DNA from 2 places in the Arthrobacter sp. P4_H3 genome. Region 1 is predicted to be linked to the other one. Evidence: riboswitches for the same ligand, from Rfam matches in the RefSeq annotation. Region 1 holds a riboswitch; the other holds the start of a gene.
The links. Region 1 has a riboswitch for S-adenosylmethionine ahead of AC1DRE_RS04165 (aminotransferase class V-fold PLP-dependent enzyme). Riboswitches for the same ligand answer to the same signal wherever they lie in the genome.
Positions count from the first base shown of each region.

Region 2: linked by a shared signal. The riboswitch ahead of metX (homoserine O-acetyltransferase MetX) and the one ahead of AC1DRE_RS04165 (aminotransferase class V-fold PLP-dependent enzyme) in region 1 are both predicted to bind S-adenosylmethionine.

Region 1 covers NZ_JBFUKK010000002.1:176,663-183,233, forward strand. Annotated here, with positions in the region: gene AC1DRE_RS04145 (fluoride efflux transporter FluC) at 1-73, opposite strand, end outside; gene AC1DRE_RS04150 (fluoride efflux transporter FluC) at 70-489, opposite strand; gene AC1DRE_RS04155 (metal-dependent transcriptional regulator) at 520-1,233, opposite strand; gene AC1DRE_RS04160 (class I SAM-dependent methyltransferase) at 1,265-2,038, opposite strand; gene AC1DRE_RS04165 (aminotransferase class V-fold PLP-dependent enzyme) at 2,102-3,529, opposite strand; SAM riboswitch class IV at 3,564-3,677, opposite strand; gene hisN (histidinol-phosphatase) at 3,871-4,683, opposite strand; gene rsgA (ribosome small subunit-dependent GTPase A) at 4,795-5,910, opposite strand; gene aroA (3-phosphoshikimate 1-carboxyvinyltransferase) at 5,900-6,571, opposite strand, start outside.
Region 2 covers NZ_JBFUKK010000011.1:182,242-188,812, forward strand. Annotated here, with positions in the region: gene mmsB (3-hydroxyisobutyrate dehydrogenase) at 1-268, opposite strand, end outside; partial or broken gene AC1DRE_RS16045 (LysR family transcriptional regulator) at 411-1,304, shown strand; gene AC1DRE_RS16050 (alcohol dehydrogenase catalytic domain-containing protein) at 1,273-2,268, opposite strand; gene AC1DRE_RS16055 (MFS transporter) at 2,275-3,657, opposite strand; gene metX (homoserine O-acetyltransferase MetX) at 3,829-5,007, opposite strand; SAM riboswitch class IV at 5,020-5,135, opposite strand; gene AC1DRE_RS16065 (bifunctional o-acetylhomoserine/o-acetylserine sulfhydrylase) at 5,274-6,571, opposite strand, start outside.

The sequences.
Region 1 (6,571 bases):
CGAACCAGGTGTCGATGGAAAACCTGAGCAAGGCCCCGGCAACGCCAAAAATACCCACCAGCACAGCTGTCATGAGGCTCCTCCGGTCCGGTCACTCAATGCCTTGCCGGCCTTCCAGCCCGCAGCGGCCGCACCAAGCCCCAGGACCAGCGAGAGCCCGAGATAGATCAGCCATGGCGTGTGTAGGCCGGAACGTGCCTGCTGGTCAACGGAGAAGACCACCGCCGAGAAGGTGGTGAAGGATCCCAGGAGCCCCGGCCCGATTCCGGCCCTCAGCCAGAACGCCGTCGTCGGCCGTGCGATCCAGAGCGTGGTGAGGGCCGCGAGGACGAAGCTGCCGCTGACGTTGATGGCCAGGGTGGTCCAGGGGACCGCTCCGGCGGTTTCCGGGATGACCACGCCCAGGCCGTAGCGGAGCTCTGTCCCAACGAGCGCCCCGACGGCCACCGCCGTCCAGGCGCGCCAGCCCGGGCCCGCGACACCCTTCATTCAGGCCGCACCGTTACAGGCGGCACGCGTTCAGGCGTCCGCAAGCCGGCATCCGGCATGGCCCGTGTCGCTGTGCACCCACAGTGCTGACGAAACCTCGTCGGCAAGATCGAATTCGCGGTCGGCGCCCGGCGGGCCGATCCGGACGACGAGGGCACCGCCGAAGGGTTTCCGGCCGAGTACTTCTATGTCTGCATCGAGATCGATCTTCTCGGCGGACAGATAGCGCAGGAGATCGGGGTTTTCGTCGCTGATCCTGGTGATCCGGCCTGTGTGGCCCTCGTCGAGTTCGCTCATACGGTGGGCGCGGGGCATGCGGACGGTGCCGTCCGCTGCGGGGATGGGATCGCCGTGCGGGTCGCGGAGCGGATTGCCGAGCTTGCCGGCCATCCGCTCGATGAAGGTGTCGGAGACGGCGTGTTCCAGGAGCTCCGCTTCGTCGTGGACCTCGTCCCAGCTGTAGCCCAGTTCCTGGACGAGGTAGGTCTCGATGAGCCGATGACGCCGGACCATGGACAGCGCCAGCCGGATGCCGTCGGCCGTGAGCGTGATGGCGCTGTACGGCTTGTGGTCAACCAGGCCCTGGTCCTTGAGCTTGCGGACCATTTCCGAGACCGAGGAGTTGGCGACCCCGAGCCGCTGTGCAAGCTGCGAGGAGGTGATGGCTTTGTCCTGCCACTCCGTGAAGGAGTAGATGACCTTGACGTAGTCCTCAATAGAGGAGGAGGGCGCGCTGGTCTTCACGGGTCCTAGCCTACCGCTTTGTCTGCAGGACTCATGCTTTGAACGCCCGCCAGGTCTGGGTCAGGTAGGGGAGTCCGACGACGTCGCCGCGCGAGTGCGCCAGATGCTCATGCAGGTACCAGTCCAGGTTGTCCCGGACTTTGGCCCTGGTGCCTTCGCTGGCGGCAAGGTAATAGCTGCGGGACTTCGCCAATTCCACAATGTCCCCGGAGGTCACCGGGTCTTCCCAGCGTGTCAGGTGGCTCTCAAGCCCGGTGAACTCCGGCCCGATCGCGGGACGGAAGTCCGGCTTGTGCACATCCCCGGCATGCATGATCCGGGAGAGCCGGTGAACCCACGGGACCGACGTATCCAACTGGTTCCAGACCAGCCCCAGCACGCCGCCGGGGCGGAGGATGCGGGAAAGTTCCGTGCTCGCAAGGAGCGGATCGCACCAGTGCCACGCCTGGGCAACGCTTACGACGTCGAACGCACCGTCCGCGAGTCCGGTCGCCTCTGCGGTGCCCTCCGCCGCGGGAACTCCCGGCAGCGCAAGCCGCAGCTGGGCGAGCATGTCCGGCGAGGGGTCCACGGCGGAGACCGTGAGACCACGCTGCACCAGCAAGGCAGTGAATTTGCCCGTCCCGGCTCCAATGTCAGCGGCGTTGGCGGCCCCGGCTGTCCCGCCGGCGCTTCGGATCAGCCAGTCCGCCGAATCGGCAGGATAACCCGGACGGACACGGTCATAATGCTCACCGCCGTCCTGGAAGCTCTGTCCGAGTTCGTACCGGCGGCGGTGGTGCAGTTTGGGGCCTCCCCGTGCCACGTGCAGTCTCCTTCGGGCAGGCTGGATTACTTACCCCTCGAATTTACCGCAAACGCCGGGCCCTTAGTCTTCGGTGCAGGGCGCGGCTCCCGCGGTGCCGGGGGTGTTGGGTGCCCAGTCCGGGTAGCTGCGGGTGTCGTTGGCCGGCACCCAGCGTCCGGAGTCCACCACGTAGTCCCAGCCGAGACCGGTCCGGCGGAGTTCCTCGATGCCGGCCAGCAGGCGCTGGGCGTCCTCCAGCCTGGATCCGACGCCGAAGCTTGCCCGCAGCGAACCGGACGGAAGGCCCAAGCGCTTGAGCAGCGGGTGGGCGCAGAAGCGGCCGTCGCGGAGGCCAACACCGTGTTCCGCGGACAGGTAGGCGGCCACGAGGCCCGCGTCGTAGCCCTCGACCGAGAAGTTGACCACGCCGATGGTGTCCGTTGCCTGGTCGGTGTCGCTGAAGATCTGGTGGACCGTAACGCCGTCGATCCTCCGCAGGCCTTCAACGAGGAAGGACCTGATGGCGGTCTCGTGCGCGTGCCACAGCTCCTGGTCCAGCGCACCGATGACCTGCGTGGCGCGGGCCAGCGTGGCTGCACCCAGCACGTTGGGCGACCCGCCCTCATGCCGGGCCGGTCCGGTGGCCCAGCTGACGGAGTCCAGCCGGGCCTCACGGACGGCTCCGCCGCCTGCAAGGTGGGGCGTGCCGGCGTCGAGCCAGTCCGGCCGTCCCACGAGGACACCCGAGCCGAACGGTGCGTACAGCTTGTGGCCGGAGAAGGCGAGGTAGTCGACGTCGTCCGCCGCGATGTCGATGCGGCGGTGCGGGGCCAGCTGCGCCGCGTCCACGACGATCCTTGCGCCGTGTTCGTGGGCCAGCGCGGCCAGCTCGCGGACGGGGAGGATTTCACCGGTGACGTTGGAGGCTCCCGTGACGGCCAGCAGGCTGATGTCGCCCTGGCTGAGCTCGGAGCGCAGGTTCTCGAGCGTGGCGCTCAGCGTGGGAGCGGCAACAACGCTGCGGTGCGGGACGCCCTGCCAGGGGAGCAGGTTGGCGTGGTGTTCGATGTCGAGATACAGCACCTCACCGGTGTGGCGGCCGTCCGCCACGGGCAGGCAGCCCGCCAGCAGGTTCAGGGAGTCCGTGGTGTTCCTGGTGAAGATGACGGAATCGTCAGTCCTGCCGCCGACGAATGCGCGGACAATGTTCCGGGAGTTTTCGTACACTGAGGTGCTGATCTGCGAGGCGTAGCCGGCGCCGCGGTGAACGCTGGCGTAGTACGGCAGGATTTCGTTCAGGTAGGCCGATACGACGGACAGGGCCGGAGCGGACGCTCCATAGTCCAGGTTCGCGTAGCGGACGTGGCCCCCCTGGATCAGCGGTGCCTGGATCTCGGCGCCGGTGACGGCCGAGAGCGGCCGCTTGGCAATGGTGAAGCGTTCGTCCAGGAGGCCTGCGGCCGTCGCGGACGCGGTTCCGGGGTTTGCGGGGAAAGTGGCAGTAGTCATGGGGACCTCACTGTAAAGGACCCCTCACTCCGGGGATCCGCGCTTGCCGGGTCCGTTCCGGACCGGCCTGGTCGTCACCCGGGGCACCCCACCGCGAATGGAGGGTTGCCGGCCAGCAAACCGGGGTTTCGCGCTGGCACTCGTGACCTGTTTCGAGATTAGGACATTCGCGGCGCCGCGGGAAAGCCACGCCAATTATTAAGCCGTTTGTTACGCATGCCTGGAGAAGCGGGTTCCGGCCGAATAAACGACGGCGGACACCCACTTGGGAGGGGTGTCCGCCGTCGTTTATTCTGCAGTCCGTCCATGCGTCCGCACCGTGTTCCAGTGCGGGGCACGCGTCAGAGGAGGTCGTCGAGGTCCGGGTTCAGCCGTTTGAGGACTTCGGAGTGGAGGATCGAGTTGGTGGCCAGGGCGTTTCCGCCGAAGGGGCCGTCCACTCCCTCCAAGGACGTGAAGCGGCCGCCCGCTTCGGTGACAATCGGCACCAGCGCGGCCATGTCGTAGAGGTTCAGCTCCGGCTCGCAGGCGATGTCCACGCATCCCTCGGCCACCATGCAATAGGACCAGAAGTCGCCGTAGGCGCGGGTCCGCCAAACCTCCTCGGTGAGGCCGAGGAACTCGTTGAGGTTGCCGCGTTCCTTCCAGCCGCCCAGGCTCGAGTAGGAGAGTGAAGCGTCCGAAAGCTCGGACACGTTCGAGACCTTCAGCCGCGTGGCCGCAGCAAGGGACCGCCCCATGTAGGCGCCGGCGCCCTTCGCGGCCCACCAGCGCTTGCCCAGTGCCGGCGCGCTGACCAGGCCAACCACGGGTTCGCCCTCATCCACGAGGGCAATCAGGGTGGCCCAGACAGGCACACCACGGACGAAGTTTTTGGTGCCGTCGATCGGATCGATGATCCAGCGGCGGGAACCATGCCCGGAACTGCCGAACTCTTCACCGAGGACGGCGTCGCGCGGGCGGGAGCGCGAGAGCTGTCCGCGGATGGATTCTTCAGCTGCCTTGTCAGCATCCGTGACCGGGGTAAGATCCGGTTTGGTTTCAATCTGAAGATCCAGCGCCTTGAAACGGCTCATGGTCTGGGAGTCAACAGAGTCGGCCAGGACATGGGCGAGGCGCAGGTCATCGTTGTAGCTCGAAGCGGGTTGGGTCATGCTTCCAAACTACCGTCTCTGCGGCCGGCTGGCTGGGAGGCCACGTCCTGCACCGTGCTGCCCGGGAACCCGCCCCGCGGCGGGGCCCCTGGCACAGGCGGCGAAACGGCGCTACGAAACAATGCCGAGTTCCTTGGCTTCCTGCGCTTCCATCCGGGGATCGGTGCCGAGCAGACGGCGCAGTGACGCCAGCCGTGCTGCGCCGGACGGCCCTGCGTGCCCTTCGGACACCCAGGCGTCCACTCCGCAGTTAACGGCGGAGGAATCATGCTTGCAGCCGCGTTCGCAGGCGTCCGTGCCGGGTTCGAGATCGGGAAAGGACCGGAGGATCCGGTCCGGGTCCACGTGGGCGAGGCCGAATGACCGGATGCCCGGGGTGTCGATAATCCAGCTCCCGGCGGGCGCGTCACTGATCCGCAGGGCCAGTGCCGACGACGACGTGTGCCGTCCCCGCCCGGTGACGGCGTTGACGCCTCCGGTAGCGCGCTCTGCGCCGGTCAGGGCGTTGACCATGGTGGACTTCCCCACGCCGGAATGGCCAAGCATGACCGTCACCTTTCCGTCGAGGTGGGTGCGCAGCTGCGACACGGCGTCGCTGTCGAGCCGGGCGGACAGCCCGTCATCGGAGCGCGCATCGATTCCCGAGGCGGCCGCATCGGCGGTCCTGCTGATGATCACGGGGAAGTCCAGGTGCCGGTAGTTGGACAGGAGTTCGGTGGGATCCTTGACGTCCGCCTTGGTGACGAGGAGCAGCGGCTCGATCCCGGCGTCGTAGGCCGCCACCAGGGCGCGGTCAATAAAACCGGTGCGCGGTTCGGGATTGGCCGCGGCCACGACCACCACGAGCTGGTCGGCATTCGCAACCACCGCCCGTTCGATCGGGTCGGTGTCATCGGCGCTGCGCCGCAGGAGAGTGTGGCGGTCCTGGATCTTCACGAGCCGGGCAAGGGTGTCCGGCTCGCCGGAGACATCGCCGACGAGGGACACGAAGTCACCGGCCACCACCGGCGAACGCCGCAATTCGCGCGCCCGCGCCGCGATGACAATGCGTTCGTTGCCGGTATCCTCGCCCACCACAGCCGTGTAGCGGCCGCGGTCCACGGTGATGATGCGACCGGTGACGGCGTCGTCATGGCTGGGCCGGTCCTTGGTCCGGGGACGGGTGCCTTTCTTATTGGGGCGGATCCGGATATCGGACTCGTCCCAGGAACCGGTGCTACGCCCCACTGGCCTGTTCCGTCTGCCGGCCAAGCTGCGTCAGCATGGCTTCCCACAATTGCGGGAAGTCCGGCATGGTCTTGGATGTGGTGCCGATGTCTTCGACTTCGACTCCGTGGACGGCGAGGCCCAGGATTGCCCCCGCCGTGGCCATGCGGTGGTCAGCATAGCTGTGGACGACGCCGCCGTGGAGCTTCGCGGGCCGGATCACCAGGCCATCGGCTGTTTCCTCGGCATCACCGCCCAGGCGGTTGATTTCGGTGACGAGGGCGGCAAGCCTGTCCGTCTCATGGCCCCGGAGGTGCGCTATGCCGCTGAGCCGTGAGGGGCCGGTGGCCAGCGCGCACAAGGCGGCCACTGTGGGCGCCAGTTCACTGGTGTCGGCGAAGTCCGCGCCCTTGATTTCGGGGCCGCCTGTGACGGTGAGTGTCCCGTTCTCCAGCGTGACAGCGGCACCCATCTCTGCCAGGATGCTGCGCCAAAGATCGCCCACCTGTGTGGTGGGGGCCGGCCAGTTGGGAATGCGGACCGTGCCGCCGGTTGCCAGCGCCGCGGCGAGGAAGGGACCGGCGTTGGACAGGTCCTGCTCAATCCGGCGGTCGAACGCCCGGATGGAGCCGGGTGCCACGATCCAGTGGTTCGGGACGGAATCGTCGACGGACACGCCGAC
Region 2 (6,571 bases), on a different contig from region 1:
GCGTGCGGGTATCGGCATGGGCCAGAACGCCGTCCTCGCCCAGGTACACGGCACGGGCATGCTCGCCCTTGGGCAGCATGGTGAACACGACGTCGGCCCCGTCCACCGCAGCGGCAAGGCTCGCCGCGGGCTTCACGCCGCCCGCTTCGGCGGCGGCCACCGCTTCGGGGTTGAGGTCGAATCCGCGGACGTCATGCCCGGCCTTGACCAGGTTTGCCGACATGGACCCACCCATGTTCCCGAGACCGATCCAAGCGACTACTGCCATGGCGAAAGCTCCTTTGCTTCGTGTGCCGGCCGATGCCGGCCGATGTTCCGTGTCCACCATCACACCCTGCTACAGTGCAATCAAGGGGAAAAATTACAGACGGCATGTGCATTGATGCACACTGATCCGAAAAGGCTGAACCATGGATTTGAACCGGCTGCCGAGTCCGGATGACCTGCTGATCCTGCTGACCGTTGCCCGGCTGGGCCGGTTCAACGCCGTCGCGGAGACGCTGGGCACCACGCACACCACGATTTCCCGCCGGATCCTGGCGCTGGACAAGCAGCTGGGCGGACGGACCTTGGAGCGCAGCCCGCACGGCTGGGAACTGACCGAACTGGGCAGCCAGGCCGTTGCAGCCGCCGAGGCGATCGAGTCGACCCTGGGGTCGCTGGCTGGAGCCCTCAGCAACGGCGACGCGTCGCTCTCCGGGCTGGTCCGGATCAGCACCTCCGACGGGTTCGGGGCGGAATTCGTCGCTCCGGCGCTGGTCCGCCTGCAGCAGGACAACCCCCTGCTTAACGTCGAGATGCTCAGCGCCACCCGCAAGGTCAGCCAGAACCGCTCCGGCGTGGACCTGGAAGTGGTGGTGGGCCGGATGGAAGTCACCAACGCGCAACCCATCTTCCTCACCAACTATTTCCTGCGGCTCTACGCCAGCCCGCACTATGTCCGCTCCCGCGGGCTGCCTGCCGCTCTGGACGACGTCCGGGACCACGGCTTTGTGTCCTACGTTGAGTCGGCACTGCAGGTCGCGGAGCTGGGGCACCGGTCCTCGCAGCTGCCCGCCCCCAAATCCAGCTTCCAGGCCACCAGTGTGTTCGCCCAGGTGGAGGCTGTCCGCCGCGGCGCGGGCATCGGCCTGCTGCCGAACTTCATGGTGGCGGACAACCCGGACTTCGTGCCGGTGCTGCCCGAGCTGTTCCAGCGCCAGCTCCCCATCTGGGCGGTGGCGCGTCCGGAGTCGCTGCGCTCGGCGTCCGTCCGGGCCGTGGTGGAGGCGCTCAAGGCGGAAGTGTCAGGCCGCCAGGAAATCCCACGGCATCACCCATGTAGGAACCGAGCAGCCGCTTCCCGGCACCTGCGAACTGCAGGGCCCCCACCGTCAGCTCCGCGGACGGTTTCGGCAGCCCGACCGAGACGACGGCGCCGCCGCGCGTTATGAGGTCCAGGCACGATGCGATCACCCCGGCGGACCCCACGGCCTCGACGGCGACGTCCACGCCGTCGCCTGCCGCCTCACCGACCAGCCGCGCCGCGTCGCCCGGGGTGCCCACGGCCGTAGCGCCGCAGTCCAGGGCCAGATGGTGCTTGCCTTCGTTGGGGTCGATGGCAATGACGGCGGCGGCACCGGCCAGGGATGCCGCCATCACGGCGGAGAGCCCGACGGCGCCGAGTCCGAAAACGGCCACCGACTGCCCGGCAGTGACCGCCGCGGTGTTCAGCACAGCCCCCATTCCGGTGAGCACGGCGCAGCCGAACATAGCCGCAACGGTGTCCGGGACGTCGTCGCCGATCACCACGACGGATTCCCGGGCCACCACGGCATAGTCCGCAAAGGCCGACACCCCGAGGTGGTGGTTGATCCGCTCCCCTGCCGGAGTCCGCAGCAGCGCCTCACCGTGCAGGAGGTCGCCTGAACCGTTGACCTCCGCGGCGCGGTGGCACAGGGCCGGGCGGCCCGCGCGGCACGCCCGGCAGTTTCCGCAGCTGGGGACGAAGACCAGCACCACGTGGTCGCCTTCGGAGACGTCGTCGACGCCCTCGCCGACGGACACCACCCGCCCCACGGCCTCATGGCCGAGCGCCATCGGCAGTGGCCTGACGCGGGAGCCGTCCACCACCGAAAGGTCCGAGTGGCACAGGCTGGAGTAGGTGATGGCGACGCCGAGCTCGCCGGGCCGCGGTTCGGGCCGGTCCAGTTCCTGGATCAGCAGCGGACGGGCTTCGGTGTAGCCGGTTCCGGCGGGAACCGTGGAGTAGAGGACTGCTGCCCGCATAGGTGACTACTTCTTCGCCGCGGCCAGGAGGTCCGCCGTGCCCTGCGCGTCCGCGGCGTCGACATCGTGGAGGGAAATGCCGCGCGTCTCCTTGAGGAAGTACACAGAGACCGCCGTCACGATGCAGGCGCCCAGCAGGTAGAGCGCCACCGGGGTGGAGGACTTGAAGCTGCTGAGCAGTGCGGTGGCGATGATCGGCGCCAGCGAACCGGCCACGATCGAGGTGACCTGATAGCCCAGTGATACGCCCGAATACCGCATCCGGGTGGGGAACATCTCGGCCATGATGGACGGCTGGCCGGCGTACATCAGTGCGTGGAACAGGAGTCCGATGGTGATGGCCGCGAGGATGACCAGGTCATTGGCGGTATCCATCATGGGGAAGGCGAAGAAGCCCCAGGTGCCGCCGAGGATCGCTCCGGCCATGTATACCGGGCGGCGGCCGAAGGCGTCCGACAGTTTCCCGACCATCGGCACGGCGCAGAAGTGGATGAAGTGTGCCACGAGCAGGAGCAGCAGGATCCTGGACGTGTCTGTCTGGACCACGACCTTCAGGTACGTGATGGAGAACGTGACCACGAGGTAGTACAGGATGTTTTCCGCGAACCGCAGGCCCATGGCGGTGAACACACCACGCGGGTAGCGGCGGAACACTTCGGCCACGCCGTAGCCCTTCTTTTCCACGGTGGCTTCCTTGCGGGCCTCGAGGAAGATGGGGGCATCCTGGACCTTGGTGCGGATGTAGTAGCCCACGATGACGATCACTGCGGACAGCCAGAAGGCCACGCGCCAGCCCCAGCCGAGGAAGTCGGCGGAGGACAGCGTGGAGGACAGCGTGAACAGCACGCCGGTGGCCAGGAGGTTGCCCATGGGAACGGCCGACTGCGGCCAGCTGGACCAGAATCCGCGCGACTTGCTGGGGCTGTGTTCGGCCACGAGCAGCACGGCGCCGCCCCATTCACCGCCGACCGCGAAGCCCTGCACGAAGCGCAGGAACACCAGCAGGGCCGGAGCCCAGTAGCCGATCTGGGCGAAGGTGGGCAGGCAGCCCATGGCGAAGGTGGAGACGCCCACCAGGACGATGCTCAGCTGGAGAAGCTGCTTGCGGCCGAACTTGTCGCCGAAGTGGCCGAAGACGATGCCGCCGATGGGGCGGGCCACGAAGCCCACCGCGTACGTGACGAAGGCGGCAATGATCCCGTCCAGTTCCGTACCGGAATTGGGGAAGAACATCTTGCCGAAGACCAGGGTGGCCGCGGACGCGTAAAGGAAGAACTCATACCATTCGACAACGGTGCCGGCCATCGAGGCCGTTACCACCTTCTTCAGCCCGGAGGCCTTGACGTCAGTCTCATCCGTGCGCCCTGCGGCAGAGTTTTGCGTGCTCATTTGTGAACTCCTTCGGCGTCTCCGTCGACACCATGTGGACCATTCCGTAGCGGACGCGTGTGATGTGCACCACCAACGCGTCGGTCCCCTAGAGTATGGGCTCACATTGCCGCAGGCTCAACGCCGTTTTCTGCAGGACAGCTCTGCATAAATGCACATTGAGCCGGCGGGCTACGCGAAGAAGTTCTGCCGAAGCTGGGTGTTGAGCTGGCCGATCTCGGTCAGGAATCCGTCGTGGCCGATGGGCGCCTCGATCACGTGGACCGGCACGTCACCCGGGAGCGCAGCCGCCAGTTCGTGGGACTGGGCGGGGAAATACAGCCGGTCAGTGTCCACGGCGGCAATGAAGAACTCCGCCGTGGACTGTGCCAGCGCTTCCTTGAGCGAGCCGCGGCCCCGGACCACGTCGTGGCTCATGAGCGCTTCGGTGATGGCGATGTAGCTGTTGGCATCGAACCGCCGGACCAGCTTGGTGCCCTGGTGGTCCAGGTAGCTCTCCACCTGGTAGCGTCCGCGGTCCCCCAGCGAGACTGCCTGGAGCGGTGCTTCGCCGCCCTGGGCACTGCGGCCGAAGCGGGTCTCGAACTCGTTCGCGGAGCGGTACGTGATGTGCGCAATCCTGCGGGCAAGGGCCAGGCCGGCTTCCGGCTCGGGGCCGCCGTAGTAGTCGCCGCCGTTGAAGTTGACGTCCTGGCGGATGGCGAGGGTCTGCGCCTGGGCAAAGGCGATCTGCTCGGCGGTGCTGCTGGCGCCAATGGAAATCACGCCGCAGCGCCGGACCCGGTCCGGGAAGCTGACGGCCCACTCCAGGGCGCGGGCGCCGCCCATCGATCCGCCCAGTACCGCGTACCAGCTCCGGATGCCCAGGGCGTCTGCCAGCCGGGCCTCGGCCGCCGTCGTGTCCCGCAGGGTGACCAGCGGGAAGCGTGAGCCCCACGGCTTCCCGTCCGGGGCAGGAGTGGAGGGGCCGGTGGAGCCATAGCAGCCGCCCACGATGTTGATGGAGATCACGAAGTACTTGTCCGTATCAACCGGCGCGCCCGGGCCGGCAAGCTGCTCCCACCAGCCTTCCTCGTCGCTGGCTCCCCTTGTCACGTGGGTGCTGCCGGTCAGTGCGTGCTGCACCAGCACGGCGTTGGAGCGGTCCGGGTTCAGCGTGCCCCACGTTTCGTAGGCGAGGGTGACATCGGGCAGGTGCCCTCCGGCTTCGAGGTCAAGGCCGCCGATGCTCAGGAACTTGACGGTGCCATCGGGTGCGGTGTCATCGGGAACTGCGTTGGCATCTGTGCTGGTGTCCGCTGCGCGGACGTTTGTTTCGGGTACACCGCTGCGGGTGACGGCAATCGTCATCTGAGGACCTCTTCTTCGCGCTTGCCCGCCGCCAACTGGCCGGCAGGCCAGGTCTTCACCCGGGGCACCCCGCCGCGTAAGGAGGGTTGCCGGCCAGCAAGCCGGGGCTGTCGCTGGCACTCATGACCTGTAGTGAGTCTACGAAATGCGTCCCGGCAATGGCGAAGATTGTGACACCAATATGACTCCCGGCGTCGAGGCGCCGGGAGTCATATTGGGTCAGCACGGCGGCGGCAGGTCCTTCCAGGGCAGCCGCCGCCGTTCCGTTAGGCGCCTTTGGCGGCGCGGAACCCGGCGTCGAGGTCGGCGATGATGTCATCGATGTGCTCCAGCCCCACGGAGAGCCGGACCAGACCCGGCGTCACGCCCGCGACAGCCTGCTGTTCGGCTGTCAGCTGGCTGTGCGTGGTCGACGCCGGGTGGATGACCAAGGAGCGCACGTCACCGATGTTCGCCACATGGGAGTGAAGTTCCAGGGCGTCCACGAACCGCTTGCCGGCCTCGGCCCCGCCGGCGATGTTGAACGAGACGATGGCGCCGGTGCCCTTGGGCCCGTACTTGCGGCCGCGCTCGAACCAGGGGCTGGACGGCAGCCCCGCATAGGCGACGGATTCGACGTCGGACCGTGCTTCGAGCCATTCGGCGACGCTCACTGCGTTGGCAACATGACGCTCAACGCGGAGGCTGAGGGTTTCCAGGCCCTGGGCGATGAGGAAGGCGTTGAACGGGGAAACGGCCGAGCCCAGGTCGCGCAGCAACTGGACCCGCGCCTTGAGGATGTAGGAGAGGTTCGCCCCCAGGGCACCCTCCGCCCCGAGGTCCCGCGCGTACACGAGTCCGTTATAGGTGGGATCCGGGGTGTTGAAGCCCGGGAACCTGTCCGGATCCTTGCCGAAGTCGAAGTTGCCCGAGTCCACGATCACTCCGGCGATCGCACTGCCGTGGCCGCCAAGGTACTTCGTTGCCGAGTGGACCACGATGTCCGCGCCCCACTCCAGCGGCCGGATGAGGTAGGGCGTGGACAGCGTGTTGTCCACGATCAGCGGCACGCCCGCTTCATGGGCGGTGCGCGAGACCCCCTCGATGTCCAGGACGTCCTGGCGGGGGTTGGACACCACCTCGGCGAAGAACAGCTTGGTGTTGGGCCGGACTGCGTCCTTCCACTGCTGCAGGTTGTCCGGATCCTCCACGAACGTCACGGAGATGCCGAACTTCTTCAGGGTGTGGGCCAGCAGGTTGTACGTGCCGCCGTAGAGGCTGGGGCTGGCCACCACGTGGTCGCCGGCTTCGGCGACGTTGAGGATCGCGAACGTTTCGGCAGCCTGACCCGAGCTGAGCAGGAGGGCTGCCAGGCCACCTTCGAGGCTGGCCACGCGCTGTTCAACGGCGTCCTGGGTGGGGTTGCCGATCCGCGTGTAAATGGGCGCAAGCTCGGCCAGCGCAAAGCGGTTGGCTGCACTTTCGGCGCTCGGAAACACGAACGACGTCGTCTGGTAGATCGGCAGTGCCCTGGCACCGGTGGCACTGTCCGGTTCCTGGCCGGCGTGGATCTGGCGGGTTTCGA